One region of the Mucilaginibacter terrae genome, then DNA from elsewhere that is predicted to be linked to it. Evidence: riboswitches for the same ligand, from Rfam matches in the RefSeq annotation. Region 1 holds a riboswitch; the other holds the start of a gene.

Region 1 (9,840 bases):
TACCTTTTAATTGATGCGTTAAAGAAGTGCTACGACGTCTCTTTGACGCATGTCGGGGCAATGGCTGTGATCGTCGATCCGCTTGACGCCGATGCGGAAGCCTTTTACTTAAAATATGACTTTGTTAAACTGGACTCTGGGAAAATGTTTCTGACGATACAGACCATAGCTGCGCTGTTTACAAATTAGGATTGTCATGTGATATTCTCTGGGTAAACAGCGAGATATTATACAAGCGTATAAATTGAAAGCTCGTTGGCTGTCCCCAAGGCCAGGCTTTTCACTATATCTTTTCCATGAAAAGGATGCCGTTGCAATCCTTGACAGGCTAACTTCTCCAATGTCTATTGCTTAAAATTCCGCTCCTGCATTTTTGCTGCGCTGCAAAAGCATTCGCTTATAACGTTTGACTGGCTACGTCCTGCAGGCGCATCATTCCGGACTTCACTCGTTTACCCGCTCCGTTACCCTTCGCCGGGAAAAGCTTCGCTTGCCTGCATTCCTGCCCTTGCTGATTCGATTTAAGGGACTTCTTTTAGCTGCTATTTTCCAACGAAAACGGACAAAAGCGGCGTCAATCTCGGTCAGCCTTTACGTACGAACGCATAATGTCCTTCGCTTCGCTGCGGCCACCCTTCGGGACTTATAGTTCTCCCGCTCTGGCTTACGACCGCTTTTTTGACTTTCTTTTTTACCGTTTTTTCTTTTGAAGAATAGCTTTTTAAGGGAAGTCTTCGGGAAAAGAGGGAAACGAAAAACAAATTTTTTAACCCTTTAAAATCTTCTAAGATGAAAACAGCAGAAAAAAATGCAAACGGTGTACAAGTTGCAGCAGCAAAAGCAAACGAAGCTAACAGAACTACAAACCGCCCAAGCCTTACAGGCAAAGAAGCCAAAGAACATGCAAACACTACCAATGAACAGCCCGCCGAAAATTCACAAACTGCGGAACCTGCGCCTGCCCAGGCTGCGCCCAGTGGCACCGCTACAGTGGATAACCAACCCATTAACGCTGCAAACCAGCCAGCCACCGAAGAAGTGAAAGCCGAAGCACAGGCCGAACCCGCTAAAACGGAAGAAGTAAAATTTGAGCCTAAAAAGTTCGCGCTGAATTTAGAGCAAACGCTCAAATCCGTGAATGACCTGCACCGCTTGTCTATCCAGCGTTTGGCCCTGATAGCCCGAATTAAGACCTTAGAAGATTTTGAGGTGCAATTACAGGAAGAGAACGACGAACTGGAAAGCAACCCCTACCAAGGCTGCAAACTCATCATTCAGGATGATAAACGCCGCGAATTCGTCACTAACACGCCGAACCTTATCCGCATGGTGGCACAGTTCATTTTTGATGCCTGCCACGAAAAACTGGCCGACATCGAGGCTAACATCGTTTTTCCGAACGCCTGAACAGGTATTGCTCCCGGCGTTTAGCCGGGGGCATTTTTAAGTTTCATCAAAACAGCTACTCCCATGTACGAGCAATTTATAGAACTGACCGACCAGCTATTTTGGGAAGGTTACGCCGAACAACTGGCGCAGGAGAACCCCGCACAATTTCAAATGGAATTCCGTGATTTTTTGAACACCTATCAATATTAAGGCAATGGAAGACAAAATTTTCATACTGGTGAAAGTGGCCATTCAAACCACGCACCCTAACATACACGACGCTATTGCAGAACTGCAAAACAGCGACGTAAAAATTACGAGCACTGGCAATGTACAGGTGCTGCGCACCGAGATCATACCCATGAATACAAGAACTACAAAAAATTAAAGCAATGGCACATCAGATCAATTTCAATCAGAAAACAGGCAAACACAGCTTTATGAGCGTAAAGGAAAAAGCCTGGCACGGTTTAGGGCAGATCATTGACCGCTACCCGACCAGCAGCGAAGCGATACAGCATGCGGGTTTGGACTACATTGTAGAAAAACGTCCTTTGTTTACTTATGATACTGCCAACCATTTGGGTGAAGGCAGCGACGATATGATCATTCCTGAAATAGAAGTACCGAATTTCTTTGCCACCGTAAGGGCAGACACGGAGCAGGTTTTAGGTGTAGTCGGCAATGACTATGAAGTTGTGCAAAACCGTGATGCGTTTTCGTTCTTTGACGCCATTGTCGGCGGTAGTGATGGTATTTTGTACGAGACCGCAGGCGCATTAGGCAACGGCGAACGAGTATTCATAACCGCCAAGCTGCCTGATTATATCCGTGTAGGTGTCAAGGACTGGATAGAGCAATACTTGTTTTTGACCACTTCGCATGATGGTTTAGGCAGTATAACCGCAGCTTTTACGCCTATCAGAATTGTATGTAATAACACGCTTAATGCTGCTATGCGGAATCATTCAGGAGCAATTAAGATACGGCATACCGCGTCTGCTGCCGAGCGGTTAAAACAAGCGCATACGCTCATGGGCATCAGCCGTGAGTTGAGCCAGGAAATGGAAGGCTTGTTTAACCAGTGGGCAAAAGTCCGCATTACAGACCGTGAAGTGAGAAAGCTGATACAGATTGCTATGGCACCTAATAAAGAGGTATTAGAACATTTAGCCGAAAGCAGGTTTGAACAGCTTTCTACGCATTACACAAACATTGTTGACAGCGTTTATGAATACGCTTTAGCCAGCCCGACGCAACAGATCGATACGACTGCAGGAACGGTATTTGGTGCTTATAATGCGGTAACCGGGTATTTTCAGAATGTACGCAGTTTCAAAAGCGAGGAAGCGAAGTTTAAATCCATCATGGACGGCACCGCCAAACAGCGGGCACAAACCGCCTTTAATCTTTGCCGGGATTTCGCTACGCGAGGCAATGAGGCACTAATATTTAACTAAAGCCAACAAGGGGGAGCAATCCCCCTTGTTTTCAAAAATTGCCGGACGGCGGGCTATCGCCCGCCCATTTAGGACGCCCCCTGTTTCCGTATCGATGATGATTTTTGGTGAAAACAGGGGGCGCTTTATTTTGAGCCAAGTTTATATTCAAAAATGATAACTGGCCAGACCTTATCATATCAACAGCAAACTGGACACAAACTGTGTCCAATTTGACATCGACCAATTATCCAGCACTAAAATAACTCATTCCTAACATATCTATTGTATGCTCATATTTTTTAAAAACAAATAGCGTTTTGATTGTTATGATTTAAACGGAAATGGTGTCTTCCGTTCAAAATAACCGCCTCGTGCTGATGACGCCTACAATTATAGCATAGATGAAACCTTGCAGGTCTTGTCGTGAACATTATTGTAGGTGAATGATCAGCGGTACTTCAATCCCTTTTCTATCCCGTCTCGCATTTAGCCAGGTCACCTCCCTGCTCATTGTTCCGGCATCAGTTCATGGTTTTGTCCATGCGATTTAAACTTTTAAAAACAACATAAAATGAACATCAAGAACATTATGGCCAGGGAAGTTTTGGATTCAAGAGGTAATCCGACCGTTGAAGCGGAGATCACTCTAGAAGATGGCTCAACAGCAAGGGGGATCTCACCATCGGGTGCCAGCACCGGCGAGAAAGAAGCGGTGGAACTACGCGACGGCGACCAAAGCCGCTATCAGGGCAAGGGCGTTGAAAAAGCAGTGGCCGGTATCAATCAGGAAGTAAAGCGTGCACTTATCGGCTCCGCATTCGCTGATCAGGCATCCTTTGATCAGGTGCTGATCGACCTGGACGGAACACCCAATAAGGCCCGGTTAGGCGCTAACGCCATTCTGGCCGCTTCGATCGCCTTTGCGCGGGTGAACGCTGTATCCAAAAAGATCCCCCTTTACCGTCAGCTTATCGAGCGCGATACCTATGTGATGCCGGTCCCGTGTATGAACGTGATCAACGGTGGACGTCACGCGGACAATAACCTAGACTTTCAGGAATTCATGATCGCTCCGCACCATGCGCCGAACTTTAAAGAAAGTATCCGCATGGGCGAAGAAGTATTTCATACGCTAAAAAAGCTCTTGTCGAATAAGGGCTATTACACCGGTGTGGGCGATGAAGGCGGTTTTGCACCCAACCTCAGCTCCAACGAAGAGGCCATCGAAGTGATCTTGGAAGCTATTCAGAAAGCCGGGTACAAACCCGGAGAGGATATCTCTGTTTGCCTGGACCCGGCCACCAGTGAGATGTGGGACAATGGTCATTACAAAATGTACAAGAGTAACCAGCAGCGTTATAGCTCGGAAGAGATGGTCGATCTCTGGGCAAAATGGATCCGAACTTATCCTATCGTGCTTTTAGAGGACGGTTTGGGCGAAAACGACTGGAATGGCTGGAAGATCATGACCAATCAGCTGGGCAGCGAAGTGGAACTGGTCGGCGATGATATATTTTGCACGAACCCTTCGATCATTCAGGAAGGTATCGATCGGGGTATCGGGAACAGCGTGTTGATCAAGCTTAATCAGATAGGCACGGTATCAGAGACCTTGCAAGCTGTAGCACTGGCGCAGCAGAACGGCTACCACTGTTTTATCTCTCACCGAAGCGGGTGAGACAGAGGACACGACCATCGCTGACCTGGTGGTGGCCACCAATGCCGGGCATATCAAAACGGGAAGTGGCTGCCGCTCGGAGCGGGTCTCCAAATTCAATCAGCTTTTACGCATCGAACAGGAACTGGGTAGCAAAGCCCGTTTTGCAGGGATCGAAACTTTTAAACGGTAGCAGCAGATCAGTATATGAAAGCTCTCATCACCTCGGAGCGCTACCAGATCATCAAAGAACTGATCAGGTGGAGCTTGCTTATACTTCCGGTAGCTGTCGCTATCGGAAGTATGGTCGCCTTGTTTCTATGGATACTGGACCTGGCCATCAATTACCGGTTCCATCATCCCTGGCTTCTATTTTTGCTCCCGCTGGCCGGGGTACTGATCCACCTGATCTATCGCTCGGTCGGCAGGTCTTCCGAAAAAGGCAACAACCTGATCATGGAGGAGATACACGAACCAGGCGGGGGCGTCCCGCCGCAAATGTCACCGATCATTCTACTGACCACGGTATTGACACACTTGTTCGGTGGTTCTGCCGGTCGTGAAGGTACCGCGGTACAGATTGGCGGAAGCATTGCCCATTTATTTGGAAAGTGGTACCGACTGTCCGTTCAGGATATGCAGTTATTGCTCACGTCCGGAGTTGCCGCCGGGTTCGGTGCCGTATTCGGTACACCGCTGACAGGTGCGCTGTTCGCCCTGGAGGTCTTGGCCATAGGGCGTATGCAGTATAACGCATTACTGCCTGCACTGATCGGCGCTGTCGCCGGGGACTACACGGTAGCAGTCTGGGGAGTTCACCATACGGCCTACCAGATCAGCGCCTTTCGGCATGAGGCATACCCTTTATCAGCTTATCTTCCTTTTGATGGTCTGTTAATGCTGAAAGTGATGTTAGCGTCCGCGGCATTTGGGATGTCCAGCGCTTTGTTCTCTTCACTAGTTCACGCGATCAAGGTCGTTTCAGGTCATTTTATACGGTTGAAATGGCTGATCCCTGTTGCGGGTGGCCTGGTCATTATCGCGCTGACCTATCTCAACGGAAAACCTGACTACCTGAGCCTTGGTGTTGCTGCAGAGTATCCCGGGGCCGTTACGATCCAGTCGGCTTTCCATACCGGAGGTGCAGACCTGCTCAGTTGGTTTTGGAAAATGATCTATACGGCCGTCACGCTTGGCTCTGGATTTAAAGGCGGAGAAGTAACCCCCTTATTTTATATAGGGGCTACCTTGGGTAACACGTTGTCTAATGTATTGCATGCACCGGTGGGCTTATTTGCAGCGCTGGGATTTATTGCCGTGTTTGCCGGCGCGACCAATACGCCGCTGGCTTGTACGGTCATGGGAGTAGAACTGTTTGGCGGGGAACACGTGCTTTATTTTGCGATCGCTTGTTTTACGGCCTATTTATTCAGTGGCCATTCGGGCATTTACAGCGCGCAAAGGATCGCTGTCCCCAAATTGCTGAATGCCGGTATAACGCCCGACTCCGCTTTGGGTGACCTGGGTAAAAGCCGGCCGCATTGGTATGAACGGTTTCTAAAGTAATAACTGCAAAGACGGGGCGCGGTTTTACCGCGCCTCTATTTTAACGGTCACGATCTTGTTGACCATATAGGTCCTGCGATCCTTATCGTGTTCCATAGGTTGCGTATTTCCCTGACTGTCGGTCGCCCTTGACATCAGCTTATACTGGTTCTCGCCCGCAGGAACCTGCCAGTTGTATTCCCAAAGCCGCCAGGCGAACTTAACGTGCTTGCCTAATAATTTTGCCGGTTGCCAGGTTACGCCTTCATCAAGGCTGACCTCGACTTTTGCTACTTCATTTTCTCCGCACCAGGCCGCACCATGCACCCGGTATGTTTTACCTGCAGGGACCACCTCGCTTAGCGCAGGTCTGGCGATCTCTGCTTTGACCTGTACCTCGGTCACTGCGGTCAGTGTCGGCTGGTCATCAGTGCGTTTCCAGTAAGCATATTCCAGGGTTTGCCAGTAGCCATCAAATGGCTTGTCCACCGCGGTTATTTTGGTAAGCCACTTTACGGAAGCCATGCCATACCAGCCTGGGATGATCGCTCTTACCGGGTACCCATGCTCGGGGCTAAGATCCTTTCCGTTCATTTGATAGGCAAGTATCACTTCCGCCTGCATCGCTTTGGTAAGCGGTAAACTTCTGGCGAAGTGGATAGCACCGGGAGATTTGGGTTCTTCCGAAACTTCGCCCTTATCTGCCCCTTCTAAAATGATTTCCACTGTGCCCGGCTTTATACCGGCCTTTTCCAATACTACAGAAAGTGGCACACCTGTCCATTCTGCGTTTCCGACGGCACCCTGTTCCCACAATAAGCCCTTTACCTTTGGAGCCAGGTTGGCTCGCCCGTTACCGGCGCACTCCAGTATCGCCATCACTTTTTTAGCGGGTAAAGCACGTAACTCATCATAGGTTAAGGTGATCTCTCTATTAACATGGCCTCCGATGGCTACTTTCCATTCTTTTGCCTGCAACTTCGGAATGGGAAAATGGGTTCGTATAAAGAACTGGTTATTGGGCGTGATCAAACTGGAAAGCATCGGAAAAGGGAATTCAAAATTGACCGGTTCCTTTTCCCTGATGATTAGGCCCGGGAAGGATGGTTCAGATCCTTTATCTGCGTTACTCGCTGAAGCGATTCCCGGAATGATTGCGGTTGCCATGACGGGAACTGTCCCTTTCAGGAAAGCACGTCGTCCGTTATTGTTCGTTCCGTTATTTTGCGCCTTATCCATAATTGACCGATTTTGATTGGAGTGTTAAATAATTAAGGATCGGCAGTGCATTTTGTTTGAACAGGCAATCTCGACCGGTTGCCAACAAATCAGCTTTTCAATTGCTTAGATCTTATGGAAATACCAAGCGCAAACACGAACAAAGAAAAGATCAATCCCGGTGATCATCTGGCCAATGAACGCACCTTTTTGGCCTGGATCAGGACAAGTATCGCTTTAATGGGTTTTGGGTTTGTAGTCGTAAAATTCAGCTTGTTCGTCAAGCAATTATCCCTCGTTATTACTGACAAGATCGTTCTGCCAGGGAAGGGCTTTTCCGCGACCATCGGGATCATACTCGTCGCTATCGGTGCCCTGATGGCCTTGTTAAGTTATTTCAGGTATCGACGTATTGAAAAACAATTGCTTAGAAATACCTACTTTCCTTCGTTCGCCTTATCGCTTTTGCTGACCGTTGCGATAGTACTGGTCAGCGGGTTGCTGCTTTGGTATCTTTTACCCAATACCTGATAAACTCCTTGTGGAACAATTTCTATGCTTTATGGTTAAATAAACATGGGAATACATTCTGAATTTATGGTATCCGCTACGATACCTGGCGGTTCCGATCAGCAATATAAAGTGACGCACCAGGACGAAACATTTGCCGTGGAGACAGATAGCGGAACGATCACACTTATAAATAATGGTGATAATTCATGGAGTATTGTTAACGGTGATATCTCGCAAGAGTCCGCCAATATTATTGGGCAGGCTATTGAAGACCATTATCAGAAGTAATTCTTTCTGAACTATCGCTCAAGCCTTTCGATCATCTTCTTCATTTGTATGATCTCTGCCTGCTGTGCCTTAACAATACTATCCGCCAGTTTGCGCACCTCCGGGTCTTTGAGTTCGGCGTTTTTACTGGTCAGGACCGCTATAGAGTGATGCGGTATCATGCCCTTCATCCACTGGATATCGCCCACAGCGATTTGAAGTCTTACGCCCCATAAGGCAGTGCCGAAAATGACAATACTGAATACCATGATCAAAAAATTCTTCTTTCGATCGGTATACATATTGCGCATCATCATCAACATTAGAACTGCCATCGGGCAGATCATCAGTAAGGTCATGTAAAATCTGGTCAGGTTAAGATAAATATGATCCCACTCATACACATTAAGATACATAACGGCATACATGATCATGAATGACAGCGCAAGCATGATCAGGAAACGTGTATAGACTTTTTTATTCATGATCGATCTTTTATGGTAAAACCCAACTGTTTCTAAAATGTTCATTTGTTAAGATACCATAACCACAGGTTATCAATCATCAAATTTTGTGATATAACTTCAGCCTTTTTCGCTTGTACTTTTGATGTATCAACCAACAAACAAAATGAAACAGCAAGACGAAAATAGAGAAGTGACCAAAGCCTTGGTAAAAGTATCAAAGGCCTTAATTACCGTAAGTGTTTTGTTTGCGGTTTGTATAATAGTGGTGATCGTGACATTGATAGTACCAACTGGTCATTTACCTGGTAAGGATTCCCAGAAGATAAATGGCAGATCCGACCAACCAGTTACCATTCCATCTACCGAAGCCTCTGCCGGTACGACACCACGCCCTATTCCGGCTGATGCATGGAAAGCTCCAAATGATAATACGATACCTGCCGGTAAAGATGGCGAGATGATCAAATATGGCAGGGAGCTTGTAGCACATACCGCCAGATATTTTGGCCCTCAAGGCAGCATCGCGAAGATCACTAACGGGATGAATTGTCAGAACTGCCACCTTGATGCCGGGTCACGCCTTTTCGGTAATAATTATGCCAGCTTTATTGCTAGTTATCCAAAACTGAGCAACAGGAGTGGCAGGGTGGAGCAGCCTGAAGAACGCATCGCTGAATGCTTCGAGCGTAGTTTGGCCGGTAAAGTACCTAACCCATCCAGTAAAGAGATCCAGGCCATGTTGGCTTACATGAAGTGGATCGGCAAGGACGTAAAGAAAGGTCAGAAACTATTTGGAAATGCAACAGAAAAGCTGGCATTCATGGACCAGGCAGCAGACCCGGCCAAGGGCAAGGAAGTGTTTATGATGAAATGCCAAAGCTGCCATGGTGCTAATGGCGAGGGCCTGCTTAACGCCGATAAAAAAACCTACGCCAATCCGCCGTTATGGGGAAAGCACAGCTATAACGATGGCGCAGGCATGTACAGGCTGACCAATTTTGCAGGTTTTGTGAAAAACAATATGCCATATGGCGCTTCATATCATAGTCCGCAATTAACAGATGAAGAGGCCTGGAACGTTGGCGCCTTTGTTAACTCCCAGCCGCGCCCTCATAAGGATCAGCAACATGACTGGAAAGACCTGAAAAAGAAACCGATCGATTTCCCGTTCGGGCCTTACGCCGACCAGTTCAGCGAGAAGCAGCATAAATACGGGCCGTTCAAACCCATCAAAGACGCACAAAAACAAGCATCAATCATCAAATCATAAAATAAGAACCATGAAAAAGTACATCATCATTTTAGCAGCCTTCGCGCTGACCGCTTTCACAAAAACTGTTAA
Region 2 (9,840 bases), 2.2 Mb from region 1:
TGGCGGTGTTCGCCCCGGTTACAATTACCGTGGTATTGGTGGCCGTAGCTATTTTAGCGGCCGTAGTTATTACCGTGGTGGGGTTAGAGCCTATTATGGCAACCCATATCGTGGCTTTTATCATAACTATCGCGGGTATTACAATAGTTACTATTATCCGCGCATAGGTTTAAGCATTGGTGTATTGCCTTACGGTTACTATCCGTTTTACTGGGGCTCATCATGGTACTATTATAGTAATGGTTTTTATTACCAAAACTTAAATAATCAGTACACCGTAGTTGAGCCTCCTGTTGGTGCCGAACTTGACCGTTTGCCCGATGATGCCGAGTCGATTACAATTGACGGTGTACAGTACTATGAATCGAACGGTGTATACTACCAGGCGGTAACCAATGGCAGCGGCCGGTTAGTGTATCGTGTAATGGGTAAAGATGGTGAACTTAACACTGATAATGCCCAGGTAAATGGTAACGATAACAGTGCTTACCCCGAAATTGGCGATGTAATTGATGAATTGCCAAACGATACCCGTAAAGTAAAAATTAACGGCGAAAAATATTGGCTTACCCCCGATGGCGTTTATTTGCACGAGCAACGTGATGCCAACGGTAAAATTATCTACGTGGTAACCGGTGTGCCCGATGATGAACCCGATGACCAGTAATAAGTAATGATTGATAGTTTTTTAGAGTGGGGTGCGGCTATATGGTCGCACCTTTTTCTTTTAATGTAGATGCTTTAAAGCAACCAACAGCATACAGCAGGATGCCATATTATAATGTTGCCTTTATATTTAGTGCAACATTTATAACGTATGAAATTTTATCGATATTTTTTGCTGGTGCTGTTTTTAATTGCTGCAACATCATTCATCCCCCAAAAACAAATCAGCTGGACAGCCATAGGTGATTCGATAACTTACCTGAACGATCACACCAATGAAACCGGCGACCGTATAACCAAAGGCTACCTTACCCGCGTTACCGAGCAGTTGCCCTACCTGCATTACACCAACCAGGGCCATAACGGCTGGACGGTGGTACGCATTGCCAAAGAAATAGAAAAGCTAAATCTGCAAAAGGCCGATGTTTACACCGTGTTTTTAGGCACCAACGACTGGTGGCACGGCGGCAAACGGGGAACCATGGCCGATTACCAAAACAGCACAGGCTTACAAACTGTATACGGCGCCTACCGCATCATTACCGATAAACTGAAAAGCCTCAATCCGCAAGCCCGTGTTATACTAATTACCCCCATGCAACGTGGCGATTTTGTATATATCCGCAATCCTAAAAACAATGCATGGGGCTCGTACAAAGAAAAAGAAGGCCAAACCCTTGAGCAATTTGCCGAAGCTGTAAAAGCTATTGCCAAACTGGAAAATTACGAGGTAGTTGACCTTTATCATAACAGCAAACTGGATGTTAAGTATGCAGTAAAGTTTAAGCGCTTAAAAGATTCCTTAACCCATCAATACCAAAACTTTAAATACCCGGCCTACACCAACATCCCTTTTAATGCCGAAACCGACGGATACCCTTATCCACCTGAAGCTATTAATATGACTTACGATGGCTTGCATCCATCTGATAAAGGAAATGAAATTATTGCCGGTATGCTGATTAAGGTGATGAAGAAGATAAAGTAACGATTATTCATCTATTTGCTTATAAGTAGATTTGTACAGGGAGGGCTTAAACACACTTAGAATATGAATTTATTTAAACGGCAACCAAAAGTTAAGGAGATAGCACTAAAAAGAGAATACGTATTTATGTACGAGAATTTTTTACTGTCGACGCAACATGAATTATATCTTGCTTTAGAAAAAAGAAAAGAAGTGGTAAGTATACTCAAGTTTAAGTACAGGCAGTATAAATATGGATATCCAAATGATGAAGCTGGTCATCCTTACATGGATTATGGACTTGGCTTCTATGGCTTCTTCGAAGTGCATTATTCACCTTGGGCAAATTGTCTAAGCAAAATAGTATCCATTCCCAGCATTCAGAAAGTTTATTCTCGCATTATAAGCACTACATAATAAAGTTTAAGGATGTTACTTTAGAAGTTTTGGCTGATAGTTATGAAGAACTTGATATTCCCTCATCTGATATATACGATTTAGTGAATCGGGAGCTTGACTACTTAGTTGACGAATAAAAAATACTGATATTCCTTGTGTTGTTGCTAAATAAATTAGCAAATTTGTTTCATGGCATTTGAGGCAAACAGCGAGTTTTTTAGGGGGAGAGGGGCACAGGTAAATACACATAATAAGTTCCTGCAAAACAAGTATGTAGCCGAGCATATTGAGGGTTTGGACGAGCCGTTACTGCATAACAGCAAAACACAAATATTTGAAGAAAACCCCAGAAGTATTGTAAGCAAGAGCAACAGTCCCGATTTAAGCCACATGCACTCCATTAACCCTTACCAGGGTTGCGAGCATGGTTGTGTATACTGTTATGCCCGTAACAGCCACGAATATTATGGCTTTAGCGCGGGCCTTGATTTTGAACGCAAGATCATAGTAAAGCGCAATGCGCCCGAACTGCTCGAAGAATATTTTAATCGCCGCAGGTATCAACCCGTACCCATTGTACTATCGGGCAATACCGATTGTTACCAGCCTATTGAGCGCGATTTGCAAATTACCCGCCGCCTGCTCGAAGTGTTTTTACAGTACAAACACCCGGTAAGCATTATCACCAAAAACAACCTCATTTTACGTGATATTGATGTGGTAAGCGAACTGGCTAAACTTAAACTCATCCACGTAAATGTTTCCATTACCTCGCTCGATGAACAGTTGCGCCAAAAGCTCGAACCCCGTACCGTCACCTCGGTAGGGCGCTTAAATACTATTGAAAAACTAACACAGGTTGGTGTACCTGTACGGGTAATGACGGCACCTATTATTCCCGGCTTAAACAGTAACGAGGTGCCTGCCATCATCAGGGCGGCAGCAAATCGCGGAGCAGTTTCGGCAGGGTTTACCATAGTGCGGCTCAATGGCTCTATAGCCGAATTGTTTGTTGATTGGATACACAAAACCTTTCCCGACAGGGCCGAAAAAGTATTGAACCTCATACGCGAGTGCCACGATGGTAAGCTAAACGACAGCGAATTTGGCCGCCGCATGAGCGGCGATGGCGAAGTGGCCGAATCTATACACCAGCTATACCGCATGGCCTGTAAAAAGTACCTGGCAGGCAGGGAAATGCCCGGATATGATTTATCAATATTTACACCCAAAACCGGCAGGCAGGTTACCCTGTTTTGAGATGCTGTGCTGATGATTTAAATAAAACGTAATTTTGAACCAATATTATGGCAGATTAGGGCTTGTACCAAAATTGTATTTCTGTCGTTAATGGTTATTGATAAAGAACACTGATGTTAAAAAAAATTGCCCTGTATATAACTGCCTTGCTGCCGTCGGTAGCGTTAGCACAAACGCCCGAAGCCTTTACTATTAATGGTAAACTAAATACGGTGAAGCAGCCCTACCGTGTTTACCTTGTTTACCAACAAGGGCAAGCCCGACAAGTAGACTCTACCACCCTGGTTGACGGAACGTTTCAATTTGCCGGCAAAATAAACAACCCAACAAGTGCATTAATGGTATTAGACCACCGTGGCGTGGGTTTTAGCGGCATCAGCAAAACTGATGATGTGCTAAACCTCTACCTCGAAAAAGGGGATATGTACATTGCCGCTACCGATTCGGTATCAAAAGCCAAAATTACGGGTTCGGAAATAAACAGGGATAACGAAGAACTGAACACTTTGCTGGCACCGCTGTATGCCCGTGCCGAAAGAATTTATACCGAAGTACAGGCTGCTTCTCCGGAGCAACGCCAAAGCAATGTGTATCAAAACACCATGCAGGATAAGTTTAAGGCCATACAACTGGAGCGCGAAAAATTCCTGAAAGAATATATTCTTGGCCACCCGTACAGCTATTTAAGCCTGATGGCGGTTAGCTCCATGGGTGGTCCATCGGCTGATGCAAATGTGATCGAACCTTTGTATAATAGCTTATCGCAAAAACTGAAAGACTCGCCGCAAGGGCAACAACTCAAAGCCTCTTTTGCAGCATTGAAGGCAACTGCCATAGGTGCCGTAGCTCCCAATTTTACACAGAATGATGTAGATGGTAAACCTGTTAGCCTGTCTTCATTTAAAGGTAAATATGTGCTGATTGATTTTTGGGCATCATGGTGCGGCCCTTGCCGCCAGGAAAATCCTAACGTGGTGAGGGTATTTAACAAGTTTAAAGACCGGAACTTTACCGTATTGGGCGTATCATTAGACCGGCCTGATGGTAAAGCGGCATGGCTTAAAGCTATTAAAGACGATGGTTTGACCTGGACCCACGTATCCGACCTGAAATTCTGGAACAATGAAGCTGCCGCACTTTACTTTGTACAATCCATCCCACAAAATTTTTTAATTGGGCCCGATGGCAAAATAGTAGCCAAAAACCTGCGCGGCGGCGATTTGGAAATGACATTGTTGAAAGTATTAAGTGCACCTCAAAAAGCTGGCAAAGGCGAATAAATTTAATTTATGCAATAACCAATTCAAGCGTCCAATGCTTGAATTGGTTATTAAAGTAAGCGTTTAACGCTTACTTTTTTTGATTATTACCATAGCAAAGCATAAAATTCCCCTCTTTAGAGGGGGCGTGTAGGGTCGAGTAATGGCAGGGGTGTGTATTATCAAAGCAGTTATACACTTATCCCAATTACACACCCCCAAACCCTCTCAAGAGGGGAAATCAAATGCACAAAACCATGTTTTCATTAATTGTTCAATAAACCTATATTTGCTGCATACACAAAGGCGATGGTGCTCGCCTAATTGAACCGCCCTCAAAAAGCTGATAGCGCCTGCCCAATAGATGGTTAAATTTATTGCAATGCAGGCTTATGTTTAAAAAAATCAGTTCGGCTAAGTTATCAGTACTATACTACGTTATCCGCTGGACGATCATCATCGTACCCGTTGCTGTGGCCGTTGGTTGCATGGTAACCCTATTTTTATGGCTGTTAAACTGGAGCATTCATTATCGGTTTGCGCACCCATGGCTGCTATACCTGTTGCCGGTGGCGGGCGTAGTTATACATTTTTTATATAAGCTATACGGACGATCGGCCGAGCGGGGCAATAACCTCATTATTGATGAGATACACCAACCCGGTGCGGGCGTGCCTAAACGCATGGCTCCGCTTATTTTGATTACCACCGTTATTACGCATTTATTTGGTGGATCGGCAGGGCGCGAGGGTACGGCGGTGCAAATTGGCGGCAGCATTGCCAATGCGATAGGAAGCCTGTTTAAACTTAACGAAAGCGACACCCGCATTGTACTCACAGCAGGCATTGCCGCCGGCTTTGGGGCCGTATTTGGCACCCCACTGGCCGGAACCATTTTTGCATTAGAAGTACTTACCGTTGGCCGCATACAATACAATGCCTTGCTCCCTTGCCTTATTGCGGGATTAATTGGCGATGTTACCGTATCGGCCTGGGGCATACATCACACGCCTTACCACATCAGCTATGTATCAGCGGGGCAGAATTTTTACGGGCATCACCTGACAATTAACTTTTGGCTGCTGCTTAAAACCATTGTGGCTTCGGCGATATTTGGTTTAGCTGCTTATGCGTTTGCTAAGGCTATTCATGGCGTAAAACAGCTCTCTTTAAAGCTTATAAAAATTCAATGGCTTATCCCGGTTTGCGGTGCGATTATCATTATTGCCTTAACATTCATTTTGGGCAAGCCCGATTATTTGAGCTTGGGCGTTGATGCCGAATATCCGGGAGCGGTAACCATCGTATCTGCATTTCAACAAAACGGCGCCGACTTTTTCAGCTGGTTATGGAAACTCATTTATACAGCGGTTACACTGGGCACAGGTTTTAAAGGCGGCGAGGTAACACCCCTGTTCTACATTGGCTCTACCCTGGGTAATATGCTGGCCGGAGTGCTCAATGCTCCCGTGAGTTTGTTTGCCGCCTTAGGTTTCATAGCTGTATTTGCCGGAGCCACCAACACTCCTTTAGCCTGTACCATTATGGGAATTGAACTTTTTGGAAGTGAACATGCGTTATTATTTGCGGTAGCTTGTTTTACGGCATATTATTTTAGTGGAGATGCCGGAATTTACAGTGCGCAACGAACGGAAGGAAAGTGGCTTTTTCCAAAGAATTAGAGAGGGCTATCTCAATCTTTTCATTTTATTGAAAAGAACTTTAGCATTACGGTCAACCGTATCAGTTACTGAATGTTGAAGATTGATAAGGTAATCGTTGTTTTCATCAACAGCTGTTGACGCATCTTCATCATTCACCTTAGGATCATAGTAGTAGCTTTGGTGCAAAAGGCATTTTAGTCTGCCTTTACTGTCTCTAAACAACCAGCTCCGCTTTTCAAAAACGGCTCCTGCATCACCCCAGTTTTCGGCAAGCTCAAGTTTTTCGATTAAAGTTTTTTTATTTTTATCGTATATAAAAAGCGTAATTGATGAAGACTCATACATTGACGGCACCCTCGTGATCAGCCCAACTTTATATTCATCAATATCGAACTTAAAATTCGCGTAGTAATTTTCTATGTTTTGCCAGTTGCTTCCGAGTACTTTAGCATTAGTACTATCTAGCTGAACACCTCTGTACTTATAACCAATACTGTCGAGGTTACTAGATGAAAACACCTGCAACGTATCAAATTTCAGCGGCACGTAAACATCTATCAGTTTAATATAATTGGGTGGAGCAACTTTGGGGGCAGAGGCAGGCTTGGCTACAGGCTTTTCAACCTTTGTAGCTTTTGGAAACGGGCGTTTACAATTAACCAGCAATACAGCAAGTAAAACCGGGATAAGGAATTTCATTTAGATAGTTTGTGATATGTAATGGCAATGTGCTAATTACCAAACGCTTTCACAACCTCAGGCAGCAACTTCCCTACCCACTCGCCATACATTTTGCCCGAAGGATGCAGGCCATCACTTGCCACCAAAGCAGCATCGGCAGCGGCATTGCGCGAGCCGGGGGTAATATCAAAGTAAGTTATTCCTGCTTTTAGGGTTTCTTCTTTGTTGATGGCATTATACTGGTCAATTTCGCGGGCAATTTGTGCACGGTCGCGGCTTTGGGCAAATGGGGTTACGCCCCAATCGGGTATAGATACCACGAACACGTGCTTTTTATTGCCACCGGCATAGGTAATTGCGGTTGTTAGCAGCTGTACAAATTCGGCGCGATAGGTATCGGCGTTATAGCCACGATATTGATTGTTAACACCAATAAGCAGGGTCACTATGTCATATTTGCCGGTTAGGGCTTTATCTTTAATGGCAGCAATTAATTCGTCGGTTGTCCAGCCGGTGCGGGCTATTATAGTTGGCGCGGTTACTTTAGTTTTCTGCGCATTTAGTGCAGTGGCCAACTGGTATGGAAAAGAGGAGACGGCAGGTACTGCTTCGCCAATGGTATAGGAATCTCCCAGGGCAAGGTAGCTTAACCCATCCTGCGGGTATGTTGGAGATGCTATTTCTATTTCATCCATATTTTTATTAGCACAGCTCATTAAGGACGCCATCAGTAATATTACCAGGTTTATTTTTCTCATCCCATCATCTCCATACCAAACTGTACGGAAATATGGCGCTTAAGGATTTCTTTAACTTCATTCATGTCAACTTTCCGGCCCAACTCGTTCTCCATTGAAGCTACGGCTTTATCATCAATGCCGCAGGGTACAATGTGCCCGAAATAGCTCAGGTTGGCATTTACGTTAAGCGCCAGCCCATGCATGGTTACCCAGCGGCTGCAACGCACGCCCATAGCGCAAATTTTGCGGGCGCGCTGCTCGTTATCAGGGTCGAGCCATACGCCGGTATAGCCTGGGTAACGGCCGGAAATTATACCATAATGAGCCAGGGTTTGTATAACAGCTTCTTCCAGCGTGCGCAGGTACAGGTGTATGTCTGTAAAAAAGTTATCAAGGTCTAAAATGGGGTATACTACCAACTGACCGGGGCCATGATAGGTAATGTCGCCACCACGGTTAATAGGGTAGTAAACTGCATCCTTTTCTTTCAGCCCGGCTTCATCAAGCAACAGGTGATCGGCCTTGCCGCTTTTGCCCAAGGTGTACACGTGAGGGTGTTCGCAAAAAATAAGATAGTTAGGCGTGAGTATTTCCTCTCCATCCTCTTCGGTTCCGGCCAATACGGCTTGCTGATGGTTGCGTATTTCGGTTTTAAGCTGTACGCTTTTGCTAAAAATACTTTCCTGTTTGTCCCAGGCTTCTTTATAATCAATGAGGCCCCAGTCCTGGTATTCAACCTGCTTATTTTTCATGGTTTAAGCTTTAACGTAACCTATCATGTAATCTTCGTACTGCAGGTAATCTACTTTATAATCAATATTTAAGTCGCCCTTGCTCAGGTTGGCCTTAACACTGCCTTCGGGAGTAAAGGCAAACGGCTCCAAAGCAATGTTATCTAAAAACGATACCTCTTTTTGTCCGTAGCACTTATAAATGGCCTCCTTGGCACACCAGCAAACATACAAATGGTAAATTTTATTTTGCTGGTCAATTGAAGCGCGTTCGGCAGCGCTCAAAAACTTAGGGGCTATGCGTTCCACTTTTTGTTTCACCTGCTCAATATCAATGCCTACGGGGCGGCTGCGGCTTATCATTACCGCGGCATAATCAAACGAGTGGCTTAATGATATATGGTAGGGCAGGCTAACCAAATAAGGCTTGCCATGCACATCAACCTTGCAGTCAATATACTCATCGGTGTGCAGCATGGTGCGCAGCAAAACACGCGTTGCCAGCCAGTGTAAATGGCGCTTACCATTGGCCAGTTGCTCTACAAAAGCCTTTTCCTCATCGTTCAACTGCAACTGTTGGTAAAGGGTATCCGCCTCTTCCTCAATGCGCCACAGCGCAAATTCGGTATCGGCATCCACCTGTTTTATAAAAGCTATGGCCATGTGTTAAATTACAAAAACAGAGAGCAAAATTAGGTTAAATAATTTAATTTCGTGGGCGTAACCCGTCACCGTAAAATGATTTTATCAGACAAACGAATTTTAGAGGAAATTGAAAAAGGAACTATCATTATTGAGCCTTTTAAGCGCGAGTGCCTGGGTACAAATTCATACGATGTACACTTGGGTAAATACCTGGCAACCTACCGCAACCGTGTGTTGGATGCCAAAGTGCATAATGAAATTGACGGGTTTGAAATACCAAAAGAAGGCTACATATTACAACCAGGCACGCTGTACTTAGGCGTAACCATGGAATATACCGAAACCCACGCGCATGTTCCGTTTTTAGAAGGAAAATCGAGCACAGGCCGTTTGGGTATTGATATACATGCCACAGCCGGTAAAGGTGATGTAGGTTTTTGCAATACTTGGACGCTCGAAATTTCGGTAGCCCAACCTGTACGCATTTATGCGGGCATGCCTATCGGTCAGTTAATCTATTTTGTGGTTGAAGGCGAAATTGAAACCATGTACAACACCAAAAACAACGCCAAATACAACAACCCATCAACCCGCCCGGTTGAAAGTATGATGTGGAAGAATAAATTTTAAAAGGCGTTAAACCTTTTGATTTTTGTTCGTCTAACATTAATTATAGCCAAACATTCATCGCAGTTATTTATAAATAACTGCTTCGCACTCACCTTTCCCTTGCCCAAAAAACTATCGCGGTTTTTGCTATAGGCTTATTGCCTATATGTTAATGTTTTGCGTACTTTTATTGGAGTAAAATACATCTGCCTGTCAATT

The links. A riboswitch is a leader RNA that binds a small molecule or an ion and turns the genes downstream of it on or off. The one in region 1 is predicted to bind fluoride.
Region 2: another riboswitch for fluoride. It lies ahead of QE417_RS10165 (voltage-gated chloride channel family protein); the one in region 1 lies ahead of eno (phosphopyruvate hydratase).

Annotation. Positions count from the first base shown of each region.
Region 1 covers NZ_JAVLVU010000001.1:202,005-211,844, forward strand. Annotated here, with positions in the region: gene QE417_RS00915 (GNAT family N-acetyltransferase) at 1-189, shown strand, start outside; gene QE417_RS00920 (hypothetical protein) at 790-1,407, shown strand; gene QE417_RS00925 (hypothetical protein) at 1,471-1,599, shown strand; gene QE417_RS00930 (hypothetical protein) at 1,604-1,777, shown strand; gene QE417_RS00935 (DUF932 domain-containing protein) at 1,782-2,849, shown strand; fluoride riboswitch at 3,160-3,225, shown strand; gene eno (phosphopyruvate hydratase) at 3,403-4,509, shown strand; gene QE417_RS23720 (hypothetical protein) at 4,541-4,681, shown strand; gene QE417_RS00945 (voltage-gated chloride channel family protein) at 4,696-6,054, shown strand; gene QE417_RS00950 (sulfite oxidase) at 6,079-7,272, opposite strand; gene QE417_RS00955 (YidH family protein) at 7,387-7,782, shown strand; gene QE417_RS00960 (hypothetical protein) at 7,849-8,052, shown strand; gene QE417_RS00965 (DUF305 domain-containing protein) at 8,064-8,516, opposite strand; gene QE417_RS00970 (c-type cytochrome) at 8,662-9,768, shown strand; gene QE417_RS00975 (DsrE family protein) at 9,779-9,840, shown strand, end outside.
Region 2 covers NZ_JAVLVU010000001.1:2,422,237-2,432,076, reverse strand. Annotated here, with positions in the region: gene QE417_RS10190 (DUF6515 family protein) at 1-667, shown strand, start outside; gene QE417_RS10185 (SGNH/GDSL hydrolase family protein) at 818-1,654, shown strand; gene QE417_RS10180 (hypothetical protein) at 1,718-2,050, shown strand; gene QE417_RS10175 (PA0069 family radical SAM protein) at 2,222-3,292, shown strand; gene QE417_RS10170 (TlpA disulfide reductase family protein) at 3,406-4,572, shown strand; fluoride riboswitch at 4,848-4,914, shown strand; gene QE417_RS10165 (voltage-gated chloride channel family protein) at 4,944-6,233, shown strand; gene QE417_RS10160 (hypothetical protein) at 6,240-6,914, opposite strand; gene QE417_RS10155 (SGNH/GDSL hydrolase family protein) at 6,947-7,591, opposite strand; gene lipB (lipoyl(octanoyl) transferase LipB) at 7,651-8,388, opposite strand; gene QE417_RS10145 (4'-phosphopantetheinyl transferase family protein) at 8,392-9,030, opposite strand; gene dcd (dCTP deaminase) at 9,106-9,642, shown strand.